2 regions of the Rhodococcus sp. NPDC003348 genome follow, and region 1 is predicted to be linked to the other one. Evidence: riboswitches for the same ligand, from Rfam matches in the RefSeq annotation. Region 1 holds a riboswitch; the other holds the start of a gene.
What was found. Region 1 has a riboswitch for thiamine pyrophosphate ahead of thiC (phosphomethylpyrimidine synthase ThiC). Riboswitches for the same ligand answer to the same signal wherever they lie in the genome.
Positions count from the first base shown of each region.

Region 2: it holds a riboswitch for thiamine pyrophosphate, as region 1 does, so the genes downstream of both, ACWDU4_RS04815 (purine-cytosine permease family protein) here and thiC (phosphomethylpyrimidine synthase ThiC) in region 1, are expected to answer to the same signal.

Region 1 covers NZ_JBSFRT010000058.1:27,250-35,138, forward strand. The annotation lists gene thiD (bifunctional hydroxymethylpyrimidine kinase/phosphomethylpyrimidine kinase) at 1-780, opposite strand, end outside; gene thiC (phosphomethylpyrimidine synthase ThiC) at 791-2,443, opposite strand; TPP riboswitch at 2,434-2,560, opposite strand; gene ACWDU4_RS26070 (GNAT family N-acetyltransferase) at 2,727-3,068, shown strand; gene ACWDU4_RS26075 (GNAT family N-acetyltransferase) at 3,175-3,555, shown strand; gene ACWDU4_RS26080 (SPW repeat protein) at 3,663-4,091, shown strand; gene ACWDU4_RS26085 (exodeoxyribonuclease III) at 4,204-5,019, opposite strand; gene ACWDU4_RS26090 (N-acetylglutamate synthase, CG3035 family) at 5,092-6,048, opposite strand; gene ACWDU4_RS26095 (peptide deformylase) at 6,338-6,928, opposite strand; gene ACWDU4_RS26100 (DUF3263 domain-containing protein) at 7,187-7,513, shown strand; gene ACWDU4_RS26105 (LytR C-terminal domain-containing protein) at 7,552-7,889, shown strand, end outside.
Region 2 covers NZ_JBSFRT010000005.1:58,923-66,811, reverse strand. The annotation lists gene ACWDU4_RS04845 (class I SAM-dependent methyltransferase) at 1-598, opposite strand, end outside; gene ACWDU4_RS04840 (enoyl-CoA hydratase/isomerase family protein) at 697-1,476, opposite strand; gene ACWDU4_RS04835 (NUDIX hydrolase) at 1,617-2,426, opposite strand; gene ACWDU4_RS04830 (ABC transporter ATP-binding protein) at 2,497-3,327, opposite strand; gene ACWDU4_RS04825 (thiaminase II/PqqC family protein) at 3,383-3,997, opposite strand; gene ACWDU4_RS04820 (TenA family protein) at 3,994-4,599, opposite strand; gene ACWDU4_RS04815 (purine-cytosine permease family protein) at 4,596-5,939, opposite strand; TPP riboswitch at 5,931-6,041, opposite strand; gene ACWDU4_RS04810 (ABC transporter permease) at 6,290-7,105, shown strand; gene ACWDU4_RS04805 (ABC transporter ATP-binding protein) at 7,119-7,859, shown strand.

The DNA of each region.
Region 1 (7,889 bases):
CGCGAGGCAGCGGGTCACCCATTGCTTCCCGAACTCGACGGCCTCGGGCATCGTGCGGCCGTGCGCCAAGGCACACGCCACCGCGGCGGCGAGGGTGTCACCGCCGCCGTGATCGTTGCCGGTGTCGATCCGCGGGCTGGTGAACTCGTGGAAGCGCTCACCGTCGAACAGCAGGTCGGTCGATTCGGTCGACGTGCGCAGGTGCCCACCCTTGACGAGGGCCCACTGCGCCCCCAATCCGTGGAGCGCCTCGGCGGCGCGACGGGCGGTCGCGTCGTCGACGACGTCGACACCGGTGATCAGCCGCACCTCGTCGAGGTTCGGCGTGACCAGCGACGCGATCGGGATCAACGTGTGCCGCACCGCGTCGAGGGCCTCCGCGTGCAGCAGTGGGTCGCCGTGCATGGACGCGCACACCGGGTCCACCACCAGCGGGACCGGTTGCCCCTTGCCGATGCCCACCTCGGTGCACACCTGCGCGACGGACTCGATGATCGCGGTGGACGCGAGCATGCCGGTCTTCGCGGCGCTCACCCCGATGTCGCCGACCACGCTGCGCACCTGGTCGGCGACGATCTGCGGCGGGATCTCGTGAAAACCACTGACCCCAACGGAGTTCTGCACCGTCACCGCTGCGACGGCGACGCATGCATGCACACCGAGCATCGCCATCGTGCGGGAGTCGGCCTGGATTCCCGCACCGCCGCCGGAATCGGTCCCGGCGATGGTGAGGGCGCGGACGGGCGTCTGCCCGTCGGGGGTCAGTGGCAGCAGGTTCACAACGAAAAGCCTATCGATCGGCCGAGACGACGGGCAGGTACACCTGCCCGCCGGAACGGGTGAACTCGTCGGACATCTCCGCCATGCCTGCCTCGATCGCGGTCGCGTCGGTCAGGCCGTGCTCCTCGGCGTAGGCCCGGACATCGGCGGAGATCCGCATCGAGCAGAACTTCGGGCCGCACATCGAACAGAAGTGCGCGGTCTTCGCCGGTTCCGCGGGCAGCGTCTCGTCGTGGTACTCGCGGGCGGTGTCCGGGTCGAGGGAGAGCGCGAACTGGTCGTGCCAGCGGAACTCGAAACGGGCCGTGGACAGTGCGTCGTCACGCTCCTGGGCACGCGGATGACCCTTGGCCAGGTCCGCGGCGTGCGCGGCGATCTTGTAGGTGACGACACCGACCTTCACATCGTCGCGATTCGGCAGTCCCAGATGCTCCTTCGGGGTCACGTAGCAGAGCATCGCGGTCCCGGCCTGGGCGATCATCGCCGCGCCGATCGCCGACGTGATGTGGTCGTAGGCGGGCGCGATGTCGGTGGCAAGGGGGCCGAGGGTGTAGAACGGCGCCTCCTCGCACCACTCCTCTTCCAGTCGCACGTTCTCGACGATCTTGTGCATCGGCACGTGCCCGGGACCCTCGATCATCACCTGCACGCCATGGGATTTCGCGACCTTCGTCAGTTCGCCGAGGGTCCGCAGCTCGGCGAACTGGGCCTCGTCGTTGGCGTCGGCGATCGAGCCGGGACGCAGTCCGTCGCCGAGCGAGAAGGTGACGTCGTAGCGGGCGAGAATCTCGCAGAGTTCCTCGAAGTGCGTGTACAGGAACGACTCCCGGTGGTGTGCCAGGCACCAGGCCGCCATGATCGACCCGCCACGCGAGACGATGCCGGTGACCCGCTTCGCCGCCAGCGGTACGTACCGCAGCAGCACCCCGGCGTGCACCGTCATGTAGTCCACACCCTGCTCACACTGCTCGATCACGGTGTCGCGGTACAGCTCCCACGTCAGCTTCGTCGGGTCGCCGCCGACCTTCTCGAGTGCCTGGTAGATCGGGACCGTGCCGACCGGGACGGGGGAGTTGCGCAGGATCCACTCCCGCGTCTCGTGGATGTTGCGGCCGGTGGACAGGTCCATGATGGTGTCGGCGCCCCAGCGGGTCGCCCACACCATCTTCTCCACCTCCTCGGCGATCGAGGAGGTCACCGCCGAGTTCCCGATGTTCGCGTTGATCTTCACCGCGAACCGCTTGCCGATCACCATGGGTTCGAGTTCCGGGTGGCGCCGGTTGGCGGGGATCACCGCCCGCCCCGCCGCGACCTCCTCGCGCACCAGCTCCGGGGAAACCCCTTCGCGGGCAGCGCAATAGCGCATCTCGTCGGTGATCACCCCGGCTCGGGCCCAGTCGAGTTGGGTGGTGGCACCCTCCGGGCGTGGCCAGGACGCGCGTACCGGCGGCAGGCCGGCGTCGAGGTCGATCCGTGCGGACTCGTCGGTGTACGGGCCGGAGGTGTCGTACAGGTCGAGGTGGTCGCCGGTGGTCAGCTGTACGCGCCGGACCGGAATCGACAGCCCGTCGACCTCGAGGTACCGCTTGCTGCTGCCCGCGATCGGACCGGTCGTGACGGCAGTCGTGGCGACGGCGCCGTCGAAGGTTGAGGTGTCCCTCATCGAAATCTCCCTACGCCGGCATTACCCGGTCAGGTTCATACGGTCGACGGCCCTGTCCGCTCGTGGAGAGCTAGCCGTCCTCTCAGCCCGCTGGTGCGAGCCCCCGTGGGTTTGTTGAGTTGTCGCCGCCGACGATAGCCGGGCGCCTCCCGCGGGTGCGGGCCGGGGAGGCGCACCTGTCCGGTTGGCGAGTTTTCTGCGCGTTCCCTGTCGCGCAAACCGGCATCGACCTATAGTGGCGTGGATCACATTTTTGTTACGGGTGGGCAAGGAGACAAGGCCGATGTTCGCGGACACACCGACCGCCGAGGTGATGAACAATGCAGCTCAGAACCGCTTCGAGCTGTGGCTCAACGGCGACCTCGTCGGCATCCTGGGGTATTACGACCTGGAGTCGAATGGCGGAGCGGTGAGCGCCAAACGGCGGGCGGGAGCGCCGGTGGTGTCCTTCCTGCACACCGTCATCGTCGAGGACTTCGGGCACCGCGGCCTGGCCGCCGTGATGGTCCGACGTGCCCTCGACGCGGCGCGGGGGTACGGCTGGAAGATCCGCCCGGTGTGCACCTACCTGCAGCGATTCGTCGTGGCGAACCCCGAGTACCGGGACATGCTGGTGCCGGTGTGATCGCCCGGCGGCGATTCGGCCACGATTCGACGAAGGATGAGCGACAACTTGTCTGTCGGGCCCGCGCCGGGCGGCGAATCGACCCGAATGCTGATTGCATGACGCCATGTTCAAGCGACACCCGGACCAGGCAGCGGCGGTGACGACGCCCGTCGCTGCGCCCGCCGACCCCGCCCTGGCCGAGGTCGAGCACAATCCCGCACACGCGCGCTTCGACCTCTGGGTCGACGGCGATCTGATCGGCATTCTCGGCTACCGCCGGCTCGACGACCGGGACGGCGCTCCCGAGGACGGCGCCGCCGTCGCGCTCATGCACACCGTCGTCAAGGAGGAGTACGGCGGCCGCGGTTGGGCGGCCGTGCTCGTGCGCGAGGTTCTCGAGGAGGCCCGGGTCCGGGGGTGGCGACTGCACCCCGTCTGCACCTACGTGCAGCGTTACCTCGGCACCCACACCGAGTACCTGGGGCTGCTCGACGACGCCGGCTGATCGGCACATCGGTCCAGCTCGCGGCGGTCCCTGGCCCCTGTCTCGCAATAGAATCGAGGGGAGAGGGAGGACGTGTTCCCTCTCCATCTCGAGGAGGTGTGGGCATCATGTCGACAGCGAACCTGCCCATTGAGAAGCACCCGGACATCGCCGCGCTACGTGACAAGTACGACCAGGCCGCGGGCGACCCGCTCGCGCAGACGAACGAGGGTCTGCTCATGCTGGCCGGCCTCTACATGGCCGCGTCGCCGTGGGTCATCGGATTCAGTGGCACAACCACGCTGATGATGAGCAACCTGATCGCCGGACTCGCGACGGCCGTGTTCGCGTTCGGACTCGCGTCGGCCTTCGGCCGCCTTCACGGAGTCGCATTCACACTGCCCGTCCTCGGCGTGTGGATGATCATCTCGCCGTGGGTGGTCACCGGAGTGTCGACGACGACCGGGATGATCTGGTCGAACGTGGTCTGTGGTGCCGTGGTCCTGGTGCTGGGACTCGGCCTGATGGGTATCGGATTCATGCGCACCAGAAGGTGAGGAACCGGAGCAACCCCGTCGGCGGCCCGGGTTGTCGAGCAGCCGGGGACGGTCTTGACCGTCCCCGGCCGGCTTCGTTGACCCGGCCGGCTTCGTGGACCCGAATTCCGCGCTAGTCGAGTTCGATGACGACGGGCGCGTGATCGCTGGCGCCCTTGCCCTTTCTCTCCTCGCGGTCGATCGAGGCGCCGGTGACGCGGGCGGCCAACGCGGGGGAGGCGTACTGGAAGTCGATCCGCATGCCCTGCCGCTTCGGGAACCGCAACTGCGTGTAGTCCCAGTAGGTGTACACACCCGGGCCGGGGGTGTGCGGACGGGTCACCTCGGCGAACCCGACCTCCTCGAACGCGGCGAACGCGTCCCGTTCCGGCTGCGACGTGTGGGTCTTGCCCTCGAACAGCGCCGGATCCCACACGTCCTCGTCGGTCGGGGCGACGTTCCAGTCCCCGACCAGGGCGACCTGCGCGTTCGGGTCCTCGGCCAACCACTTCGCGGCGTCGTCCCGCAGTGTCGCCAGCCAGTCCAGCTTGTAGGTGTAGTGCGGGTCCGACAGTTCGCGGCCGTTCGGCACGTACAGGCTCCACACCCGGACCCCGCCGCAGGTCGCGCCGATCGCGCGGGCCTCGACGACCGGGGTCACGACGTCGAGTGTGTCGGGCGCCTGCTTGGCGAACCCGGGCTGCCCCTCGAACCCGACCTGCACGTCCTCGAGCCCGACGCGGGAGACGATCGCCACCCCGTTCCACTGGCTCAGGCCGACGTGCGCGACCTCGTAGCCGAGTTCGGTGAACCGCTCGGTCGGGAACTGGTCGTCCCGGCACTTGGTCTCCTGCATGGCGAGCACGTCGGTGTCGGTGCGGGTCAGCCAGTCCACGATCCGGTCCGTCCGGGCTCGCACCGAGTTCACATTCCACGTCGCCAATCGCATGCCCGCAGCGTAGTGCCGCCCACCGACATCGCGACCGTGCGGGTGGAAGGGAAACTCCACCCGCACGGCGGCTCAGCGCTCGGGTGCGGTGGCGTAGCGGTAGCGGTGATGGTCGATGAGCCCGAGGGTGCGGTACAGCTCGATCGCAGGCGCGTTGTCGGCCTCGACCTGAACGTAGGCGTGGGTGGCGCCACGGCCGCGGCCCCACCGGATCATCTCCGCGCAGATCAGCATGCCGAGTCCGCGGCGGCGGTGCGCCGGGGCGACCTCGACGGCCGCAAGCCCCACCCAGCGCCGCCCGTCGGGGGCCTCGGTGATCGCGGCGCGGGCGATTGCGAGCAGTTCGGTCTCCGGGCTGCCGAGCGCACCGAACCCGAGCTCGCCGTCCCGGACCGACGCCAGCACCGCCGGCGCCGATTCCGGCAGGGGCGCGCCGCGGTAGTGGTACAGCGGAAGCCACCCGGGCCCCGGCTCCGGAGAGACCGTCACCAGTGACTCGCCTTCCGGCAGCGTCAGGTTCGTGATGTCGGCGGCCATCACCTGCACCTCCGCCGACAGCGTCCAGCCCTCCGGCGCCGCGCCGAGCCGGTGGGGCAGCAGCAGCGTCAGCGGCTGCCCGCGGTCGGCGTACCAGGCCCGCAGCCGGTCCAGGGTGTCGCTCGAATGCAGGTCACCGATCCGGTGCGCCCGCCCCAGCGGCGCCGCGGCGTTGGCACGGCGGGTGAACCCCCCGCCGCTGCGGGCCAACCAGCCGTCGATCCACGACTGTTCGGTTCCCGGCCAGCCGTCCGCGGCCGCCAGTTCGAGCGCCCGGATCTCCCGCGTCGTGACCCGGCGCGGCCCGATCGCCTTGAGCGCCACCACCTGGTCCGCGGACACCTGAACCACCCGGCCGTCCTCGGCGCGCACCACCACGGCCGGCGTCAGGGCGACGAGTTCCCCGATGATGTCGGTCAACGGTTGGGGATAGCCCGGCGGCAGTTTGTACCGCAGGACGACCCGGCTGCCGAGTCGCGGCGCGGTGGGCAATTGCACGGTCGCCGCGGACGCGCCCTCGTCCGCGGGGGTGAGGCCACCGGTCGGCTCGGATGTGGGGCCACCGGTCGGCTCGGGGCTTGCGCCGCCGGTCGGCTCGGTGTCGGGTCCGGCACTCGGTTCGGGTGTGGGGCCACCGGTCGGCTCGGGGCTTGCGCCGCCGGTCGGCTCGGTGTCGGGTCCGGCACTCGGTTCGGGTGTGGGACCACCGGTCGGTTCGGGTGTGGTTGCGTCGCGTTCGGTCGCCTCGCGGCGGCGATGTCTACCGGTGCCCGCGGGGGCGTCAGTCATCGTGTCCGAACGGGTCCTCGACCGTGCCGGGGGTCCAGGTCAGCCCCGGCACGCCCCAGCCGGACCGTTTGATGATCTTCTTCGCGGCGCGCGCGTGCCGCCCGATCAGCACGTCGGTGTAGAGGAAGCCGTCGAGGTGCCCGACCTCGTGCTGCAGCATCCGGGCGAAGAATCCGGTGCCCTCGATCTCGACGGGTTCACCGTTCACGTCGACGCCGGTCACCTTCGCCCAGTCGGCGCGGCCGGTCGGGAACTGCTCGCCCGGCACCGACAGGCAGCCCTCGTCGTCGTCCTCCGGGTCCGGCATCGTCTCGGGGATCTCCGAGGTCTCGAGGACGGGGTTGATCACCTCGCCGCGACGGCGCGCACCCTTGGGGTCGGCGTCGTAGTCGGGGCAGTCGTAGACGAACAGGCGCAGCGGGACGCCAACCTGGTTGGCGGCCAGGCCGACGCCGTTGGCCTCGTCCATCGTGTCGTACATGTCGGCCACGAGTTCGGCGATCTCGGACAGCGGCTGGGTCACCGGCTTGGTCGGCTGGTGGAGTACCGGGTCGCCCACGATCACGATCGGAAGAATTGCCATGCGGGAAAGAATAATGGTGGCGATCGGCCCGGCCGTTTCCCGGTTGCCCCGATGCCGGGGCGTGTTGTCGGGTCGTGGGATCCGCGAGCGACGCGCCGTCGGCGCGAAGCCCTGGGTGAGCGCGGCGACCGTGGTTGAATGGACGCGCAGAAGTACAGGGTTGTAATTCGTCGTCCGGTGAAATGGACCCGATCGGGCGGCCGGGGAGCTTCACGCTTCGCCGAAGTATGGGGCGAGAGCTCGAAGTTGAGGAGTGAGATGGACGGCGCAGTCGCGCGTAGCCGGAATTCGCAGCCCACCGACGACCGGGACGCCAACGAGGTCGGCGCGGACGGACTCACCCGTCGCGATCACGACATCCTGTCCTTCGAGCGCCAGTGGTGGAAGTACGCCGGCGCAAAGGAAGACGCCATCAAGGAACTGTTCGACATGTCCGCGACGCGCTATTACCAGGTCCTCAACGCGCTGGTCGACCGCCCGGAGGCGCTCGCCGCGGATCCGATGTTGGTCAAGCGTCTGCGCCGGTTGCGTGCCAGCCGGCAGAAGGCCCGCGCCGCCCGCCGTCTCGGTTTCGACGTCACCTAGATGCCGCCGACCATGTCCGGACCCGTAAGGTCGAGACCGTGAGCACCCCGCAGCCGGCACCGTCGGGACCCCCACTACGCGCGCTCGCGATGGTTCTCATCGCACTGGCGATCGCCTTCGCGGGCATCGGTGCGATGACCCTGTCCAACTCGGGTTCGGACCCGCAGTCAGCCGATGTCGTGCCCAGCGTCGCGCCGGTCAAGGCGGCCCCGAACAGCCCCGCCGCGTCGGCTCGCCCGACGACCCCGGCGCCGGTCACCAGCGCCGCACCGGTCGTGGCCTCGGCCGGCGCGCCGACCGCAGCATCGACGTTCGATCGGTCCGCGGTCCAGGTTCGGGTCTTCAACAACAGCACCGTCAGCGGGCTGGCCGCCGA
Region 2 (7,889 bases), on a different contig from region 1:
TGGTCACGTACCAGGTGGCACGGCTGAGCCAGCGGGCGTAGAAGTCGCCGACCGTGGTCGGCTCACCGGCGAACACGAAGCGCCCGCCGGGCTTGAGCACCCGGATGACCTCGCGCAGCGACTGCTCGACGTCCGGAATGTGGTGCAGGACGGCGTGCCCGACGACGAGGTCGAAGGTGTTGTCGTCGTAAGGGATCCGCTCCGCGTCGGCCACCCGGCCGTCGACCGGCAGGCCCAGGCCCTCGGCGTTGCGCAGCGCGACCTTGACCATGCCCGGCGACAGGTCGGTGACCGACCCGGTCTTCGCGACGCCGCCCTGCATCAGGTTGAGCAGGAAGAAGCCGGTGCCACAGCCCAGTTCGAGCGCCCGCTCGTACGGCAGCGGCTGGTCCCCCGCGACCGCGTCGAAACGCCCGCGGGCGTATTCGATACAGCGCTCGTCGTACGAGATGGACCACTTCTCGTCGTAGGTCTCGGCCTCCCAGTCGTGGTAGAGGACCTGGGCCAGCTTGGTGTCCTTGAGCGCCGCCTCGACCTCTTCGGCCGTGGCGTGCGGGTTCGGCGCCGGGTCGACGCCGTTGTTCGGGCTTGCAGTCATGGAGGAGAGCCTACCCTGCAGTAAGCAATGAACAAGTTCTAGTTTTTCAAATTCCCGGGCCCCGGGCGGCACGCCACGCACCGCCCGGGACACCGGCGTCACTTGCCGACGAACTTCGCCTTGCCGGGGCCGTTCTCGATGAACGAGGCCATGCCGATGGTCCGGTCCTCGGTCGCGAACAGGGCGGCGAACTGGGCGGCCTCGATCTTCAGGCCGGTGTTCAGATCGGTGTCCAGCCCCTGGTCGATGGACGCCTTCGCGGCGGCCAGCGCACGGGAGGCGCCCCCCACGAACTGCGACGCCCACGTACGGGCGGCGTTGTACACCTCGTCGGGGGCGACCATCTCGTCGATCAGGCCGATCTGCAGCGCCTCCTCGGCGCCGACGAAACGGCCGGTGAACACCATGTCCTTCGCCTTGGCCGGGCCGATCAGCCGAGCCAGGCGCTGGGTGCCGCCGCCGCCGGGGATGACGCCGAGCAGCACCTCGGGGACACCGACCTTGGCGTTGTCGCCGGCGATCCGCCGATCCGCGCCGAGCGCGATCTCGAGTCCGCCGCCGAGCGCGTAGCCGGTGATCGCGGCGACCGTCGGCTTCGGGATGTCGGCGATCGCGCCGAGCGCCGACTGCAGTTCACCGGCGATCGGAGCCATGTCGGCATAGGTCATCTCCGCCATCTCCTTGATGTCCGCGCCGGCCGCGAACACCTTCTCGCCGCCGTACACGATGACGGCCTTGACCTCGTCGTTTACGGTGGCCTCACGTGCCGCCGCCCGCAGCTCCTCCTGCAGCTGACGATTCAGGGCGTTCATCGGGGGACGGGCCAGTCGGATGGTGCCGATGCCGTCGGAAACTTCGAGGGTTACGAACTCAGCCATGAGCGGAAGGCTACCGCCTGCGCCTGAACCGAATCCCGGCGGCGCCACCGCTCGCTCCGAACCCCATCCGACGGCGCTACCGCTTGCTCCGAACCCAATCCGACGGCGCTACCGCTTGCTCCGAACCCAATCCGACGGCGCTACCGGTTGCTCCAGGGATGGACTCCGGCGGCGTAGTAGGGGTCCTGCCCCGGGAAGCGCACCCGCAGCTGACCTTCCTCCTGGTAGAGCGTCGGCAGGATCCGCGGGATCTCCGGTTCGGCCGCGAGAACCGCATCCACCGACCCGAACTCGGCGATCGACCGGAGCTGCGTCCACGTCGGCGGCAGCAGCATCGTCCTGCCTGTCCGCCAATCGGCGATCGCTTCCTCGGGCGTCTGCCACGCGACCTCGGCGGCCTCCGACGTCTCGCCGTCCGCGGTCTGTCCCGTCGGCGCGGCGGCGACGAAGAAGCGGGTGTCGTAGCGGCGGTGCTCACCGACCGGGGTGATCCAGTTCGCCCACGGGCGAAGCAGATCCGCGCGCAGCACCAGGCCCTCCCGGGAGAGGAACTCGCTGAACGAGAACTCCCGCGCCTCGAGCTGCTTGCGCGCCTGCGCGTAGCCGGCGGTGTCGGCGACGACCGTGTCCGCGGTCGGGCCGGCGAGCAGGACCCCGCACTCCTCGAACGTCTCCCGCACCGCCGCGCAGACCAACGCCTTCGCCCGCGCCTCGTCGACCCCGAACCGCTCGGCCCACCACGACACCGGGGGCCCGGCCCACGCGACGTCCGCGGTCGCGTCCTGCGGGTCGACGCCGCCGCCGGGGAACACCGTCATCCCGCCTGCGAAGGCCATGCCGGCCACGCGGCGCAGCAGGAACACCTCCGGACCGGACGCGCCGTCGCGCACCAGGATGACGGTAGAGGCGTCCTTCACCGAGACGTCGGGATGCAGTTCGTTCGAAGCCATGTGACGCAACTTACGCCCCGCGAACCACCCTCCACCGTCAGCCCCTCCCCGACATGGGAAGGGGGTGGGGTCAGCGGCGGTGCTGGCCGGGCAGGCGGCTGCGGCGGGCGAAGAACCGGCCGTCGACGCGGTCGAGGGCGATGGATTGGCTGAACGCGGTGGTCAGGTTCTCGGCGGTGATGACGTCGTCGATCAGACCCTGCGCGACCACCTCACCCTCCTTCAGGAGCAGGGCGTGCGTGAAGCCCGGCGGGATCTCCTCCACGTGGTGGGTGATCAGCACGGTCGCCGGCGCATCCGGGTCCGCGGCCAGGTCACCGAGGCGGGCGACGAGTTCCTCGCGGCCACCGAGGTCGAGGCCGGCGGCGGGCTCGTCCAGCAGCAGCAGTTCGGGGTCGGTCATCAGTGCCCGGGCGATCAGCACCCGCTTGCGCTCGCCCTCGGAGAGGGTGCCGTAGGTGCGATCGGACAGGTGCTCGGCGCCGATGCTCTCGAGGATCTCCACCGCACGGTCGGTGTCCATCGCCTCGTATCGCTCACGCCAGCGGCCGAGGACGGCGTAGCCGGCGGAGACGACGAGGTCCTTGACCAGTTCGTCGGCGGGCACCCGGTGTGCGAGCGCCGAGGACGACAACCCGATCCGGGGCTTGAGTTCGTTGACGTCGACCCGTCCGAGTGTCTCGCCGAGCAGATTCGCATTGCCCGACGTCGGGTGGACCTCGCCTGCGGCGATGCGCAGCAACGAGGTCTTGCCCGCACCGTTCGGGCCGAGCACGACCCACCTCTCGTCGAGCTCCACCTTCCAGGTCACCGGACCCACCAGGGTCACGCCGCCACGGCGGATCAGGACGTCGTCGAAGTCGATGAGCAGATCGGGATCAGGTTCGGACACGGCAGTCATCTTCCCGCACCGGTGTTGCGGGAGTGAAACGGGATCAGAAGCGCGTGTCGCGGGGTCACACCAGCGCGTCCCAGAACTGCTCCTCGAACACCGCGACCCGCCCGAACGCGGTGCGCTGCGCGTCGGTGGGTTCTCCCTCCCCGAGCAACGCCCCCAGGTCCTCGACGTACGTGGCGAACGGCGCCGCGCTCCAGTTGTCGATGAACTCGCGGTACCGCGACTCGGCGTCGGCGGCACGTTGCCGCACGGTCGTCCAGGCGTCCAGGTAGGCCTTCTCGATCCCGTACAGCACGGCGGACGCGACGTCGTAGCCGTCGTGCAGGCTCGCCAGCATGAACGAGGTGTATGCGATGCACCCGTCGCTCGGCCGGTGCCCGTGTCGATCCAGACCTCGCCGCTCGAGCTCCGCACGAAACAGGTCGAGCTCCGAAGTCAGAGCGGCGATTCCGCCCGCGATGACGTCCCGGGAACGCTCGTCGGGGGCGAGGCTGAGCACCCCGCCGAGGAACCGCCGGAACTCGACGACGAAGGCGTGGTCCTCGAGCAACCAGCGGTCGAAGGCCGCCTCCGGCAGGGTGCCGTCCGCGGTGGCGAGCACGAACGGGTGCTCCGCCGACCGCTGCCACCGCTGCGCCTCGCCCAACAGCAGGGCCTGCGCCGTCGTACTCACCGCGCGTCCCAGAACGCGAGCTCGTGCCGCATCGCCGTCATGAACGCCTCCTCCGCGACCGCCGCGTCCGGCGCCGCCTCGTCCAGCATCTCCGCACACCGGTCGGCGAGCGCCGCGAATCCCGGATCCGCGTAGGTGTCCACCCAGCGGCGGTAGCGGGGATCGGCGGGCGGGTCCTGCGCGAGGGCAAGGCCCAGCTGCGAGTACCCCCACATGCACGGCAGCAGCGCCGCCAGCCCACGCCCGTAGTCCGCGGCCGACTCGAGCAGGAACTCGGTGTACGCCGCGCACTGCGGGCTCTTGACCGCGGTGCCGAAGTCCGCACCGAACGGCTCGGACAGCTCTCGGTGCAGACTCAACTCCTCGTGCAGCGTCGAGTGCGCCAGGTCCACCAGATAGCCGAGGTGCCCGTCGGGGGCCTGCCACGCCAGGCGCGCGAACACCCGGGTGTAGTCGAGCAGGTACAGGTAGTCCTGCTCGAGCCAGCCGCGGAACAGTGCCGGATCCAGGTCGCCGCGCGCGATCCCCACGACCGTGGGGTGGGCGAGCTGCTCCGCGAGCAGCGCCCGCCCCTTCTCCTGCAGTCGGGACGAGAGAGTCACGCCCGCACCACCTTTCGCTTGTCGATCAGGCCGAGCAGCAACGCCAGCCCGGCGGCGACCACCAACGCGGCGAGCGACGCGGACCAGCCGGAGGCCGGGATCCCCAGCGACGACTGCAGATTCGTCCACCAGCGCGTCCAGCCGGCACCGAAGCCGGTGAAGTAGGTCGGCGTCACCAGCTGGTAGACGACGAACCCGGCGACCCACGGCACCAACATCACCCAGCGGGTGGGCGACTGGGCCGACACGTCCCAGTGGCCGCGCCGGAGCAGGTAGAACGACGCCAGGAAGGTTCCGGTCAGCGGCACGAACACGGCACCGATCAGGAACAGGAACGGCTCGTAGCTGTACGCGTCGACCGTCAGCGCGAGCAGTGTCGCGACCACGCCGACCCCGATCACGAGGAATCGGCGGTCCAGGTTCGGTCGCAGGTTCTGCGCACTGATCGCGGTGGAGTAGATGTTCGCGAACGCCTCGTCGACCTCGTCGACGAGCAGGATCAGCAGCGCAACCCCCGCCAGCGGCAGGACCAGCAGGCTGCCGATCACCTCGAAGCCGGGTTCGAGCCCGAACGCGACGAACGCCAGGACGCCGAGCGCGAAGAAGGCGACCGTGGCGCCGCCGTAGCCGACAGTGGCGCCGAGGAACGCCGCCCGTGGGGACCGCGAGTGCCGGGCGTAGTCGGCTGCCAACGGAACCCAGGAGATCGGCATCGCGATCACCAGGTCGACGCTGGTCCAGAACCCGGCGAAGCTGCCCTCGGTCAGCGACGGCAGATCCTTCATCAGCACGTTCACCAGCAGGTACACCGTGGACGCGAGCGCCGCCCAGACCGCATACCGGGCCAGGATCTTGACCACCCGCAGCGGGTACAGCGCCATCACCGTCGCCAGCACACCGCCGAGCAGCACGAACGGCCACCGCTGCCACCCGGTCAGCCGGGCCGCGGTCTCCGCGATCACGAACACCTCGAAGGTCGCCCAACCGACACACTGCACCAGGTTCAGCACCGTCGGCAGCGCGGAGAGCCGGGTACCGAGCAAGCCGCGCATCATCACCATCGCGGGGGCGCCGACCGAGGCGCCGGCAGCCGCACACAGCCCGAGCAACGCCGACCCGATCAGCGCACCGACGACCACCGCGAGCAGCGTGGCGAGCAGCGACTGTCCCTGCAGCACCGCGAACGTCGCAGCGACCGGCAGCAGCAGGGAGATTCCGAGATTGCCCCACAGGCCGACCTGCGCGCCGAATCCCAGGGTGCGGGTTGGTGATTCGTCCAGGGTGAAGGACGGCTCGGCCTGAGCCGACCCCGGTGACGGACGTGTCGGTACGACGGACATCGCACTGCTCCCTACGCCGGAATGACCCGGATCAGGTGTGACGGTCGGAGCAGCCGTGCTCCCTCTCAGCCCTACGACGCCAGGGCTCCCGTGCTGGATGGACGACGCTCACACTAGGCCGTCGTCACGGCGCAGTCCAAGCCGCCCCCTGCCCCACAAGAACGCCGACCCGGCTGCGCCCATCGAGCCGACCCGGCTGCCCAACCCGAGCCGACCCGCCTGCCCACCCCGAGCCGACCCGGCTGCGCGACGGTATCGCTCGCGCTGATTCCAAACCTTCCCGACGTCGGCCCGCCCGCGCACCATGACGCCCTGACCCGCCGTGTGCGGGGCCATCAGAGGGGGTTCCGTTGTCCGTGACCACTGCCGCAGAGGCGCCGGTTGCGCCGTCCGCCGGGTCGCAGGCGCACCACCGCCGCCACGGTCTGCTGCGGGCGCTTGCACCGCTCACGCTGCTGCTCGTCTGGCAGATCGGCAGCCGGACCGGACTGCTGTCCGAGCGGGTGTTGCCCGCGCCGTCGGTGATCCTCGAGGCCGGCGTCGAGGTCTTTCGTTCCGGCGCGCTGACCGACGCCCTGCTCGTGTCCGGGCAGCGGGTCCTGATCGGGTTCGCGCTCGGCGCCGTGCTTGGCGTCGGCTTCGGCGTCGTCGCCGGTATCGGCCGGATCGGCGAGTACATCGTGGATCCGCCGTTGCAGATGCTACGAACCGTACCGCTGTTCGGCCTGATCCCGCTGTTCATCATCTGGTTCGGCATCGGGGAGGAACCCAAGGTCTTCCTCATCGCGCTCGGCGTTGCATTTCCCCTGTACCTCAACACCTTTGCCGGGATCCGCCAGCTGGACCCGAAGCTCCTCGAACTCGGCCAGGTGTTGCGGCTGAGCCGGACCGAGCGGCTGCGCCGGTTGGTGATCCCCGGTGCGCTGCCGCACATCCTGGTCGGGTTGCGTCAGAGCCTCGGCGTGGCATGGCTCTCGCTGATCGTCGCCGAGCAGATCAACGCCGGCAAGGGTCTCGGGTACATCGTGAACAACGCGCGCGAGTTCCTGCGCACCGACATCGTCATCTTCGGACTGCTCGTGTACGGACTGCTCGGGCTGGTCACGGATGCACTGGTACGCGGGCTGGAGCGGCGGGCGCTGCGCTGGCAGCCCGCCGCGGCCTGAGGAGGACCACGTCATGACAGACACCATCACCGCCTCACCGGTGTCCACGGCTCCGGCCGCCCGAGTCACCGGTCTGCGGAAGAACTTCGGTGGCCGGCCCGTACTCGACGGGATCGACCTCGAGATCCGCCGCGGCGAGATCGTCGCCCTGCTCGGACGCAGCGGATCGGGCAAGTCGACTCTGCTGCGGGCCCTGGCAGGCCTGTCCGGCGACCACGAGGGGCAGGTCACCACCGACGGATACCCCACCGTCGTCTTCCAGGAACCCCGGCTGGTCCCGTGGCTCGACGTGACCACGAACGTCGAACTCGGCCTGCCCGACCCCCGCCGTGGTCCGGGACGCCGTGACCGGGCGGCCCGGGTGCTCGGCGAGGTCGGTCTCGGGCATCGCCGGGACGCGTGGCCGTTGACGCTGTCCGGCGGCGAGGCGCAGCGAGCAGCCCTGGCCCGGGCGCTGGTCGCGGAACCGACGCTGCTGCTGCTCGACGAGCCGTTCGGTGCGTTGGACGCGCTGACCCGGCTCTCGGTGCACGACCTGTTGCTCGGCCTGTTCACCGAGCACGGATTCGGCGTCCTCCTCGTGACCCACGACGTGACCGAGGCGGTGGCACTGGCCGACCGGGCCCTGATTCTGGACGGCGGCCGCATCGCCCACGAGGTGCCGATCGCCCTGCCCCGCCCGCGCAGACGCGCCACCGCCGAGACCGCCGAGTACTCCGCCCGACTGCTCGAACTGCTCGGCGTACCCACCTGAGCCCGACTCCACCGCCGCCGTTTCCCACCG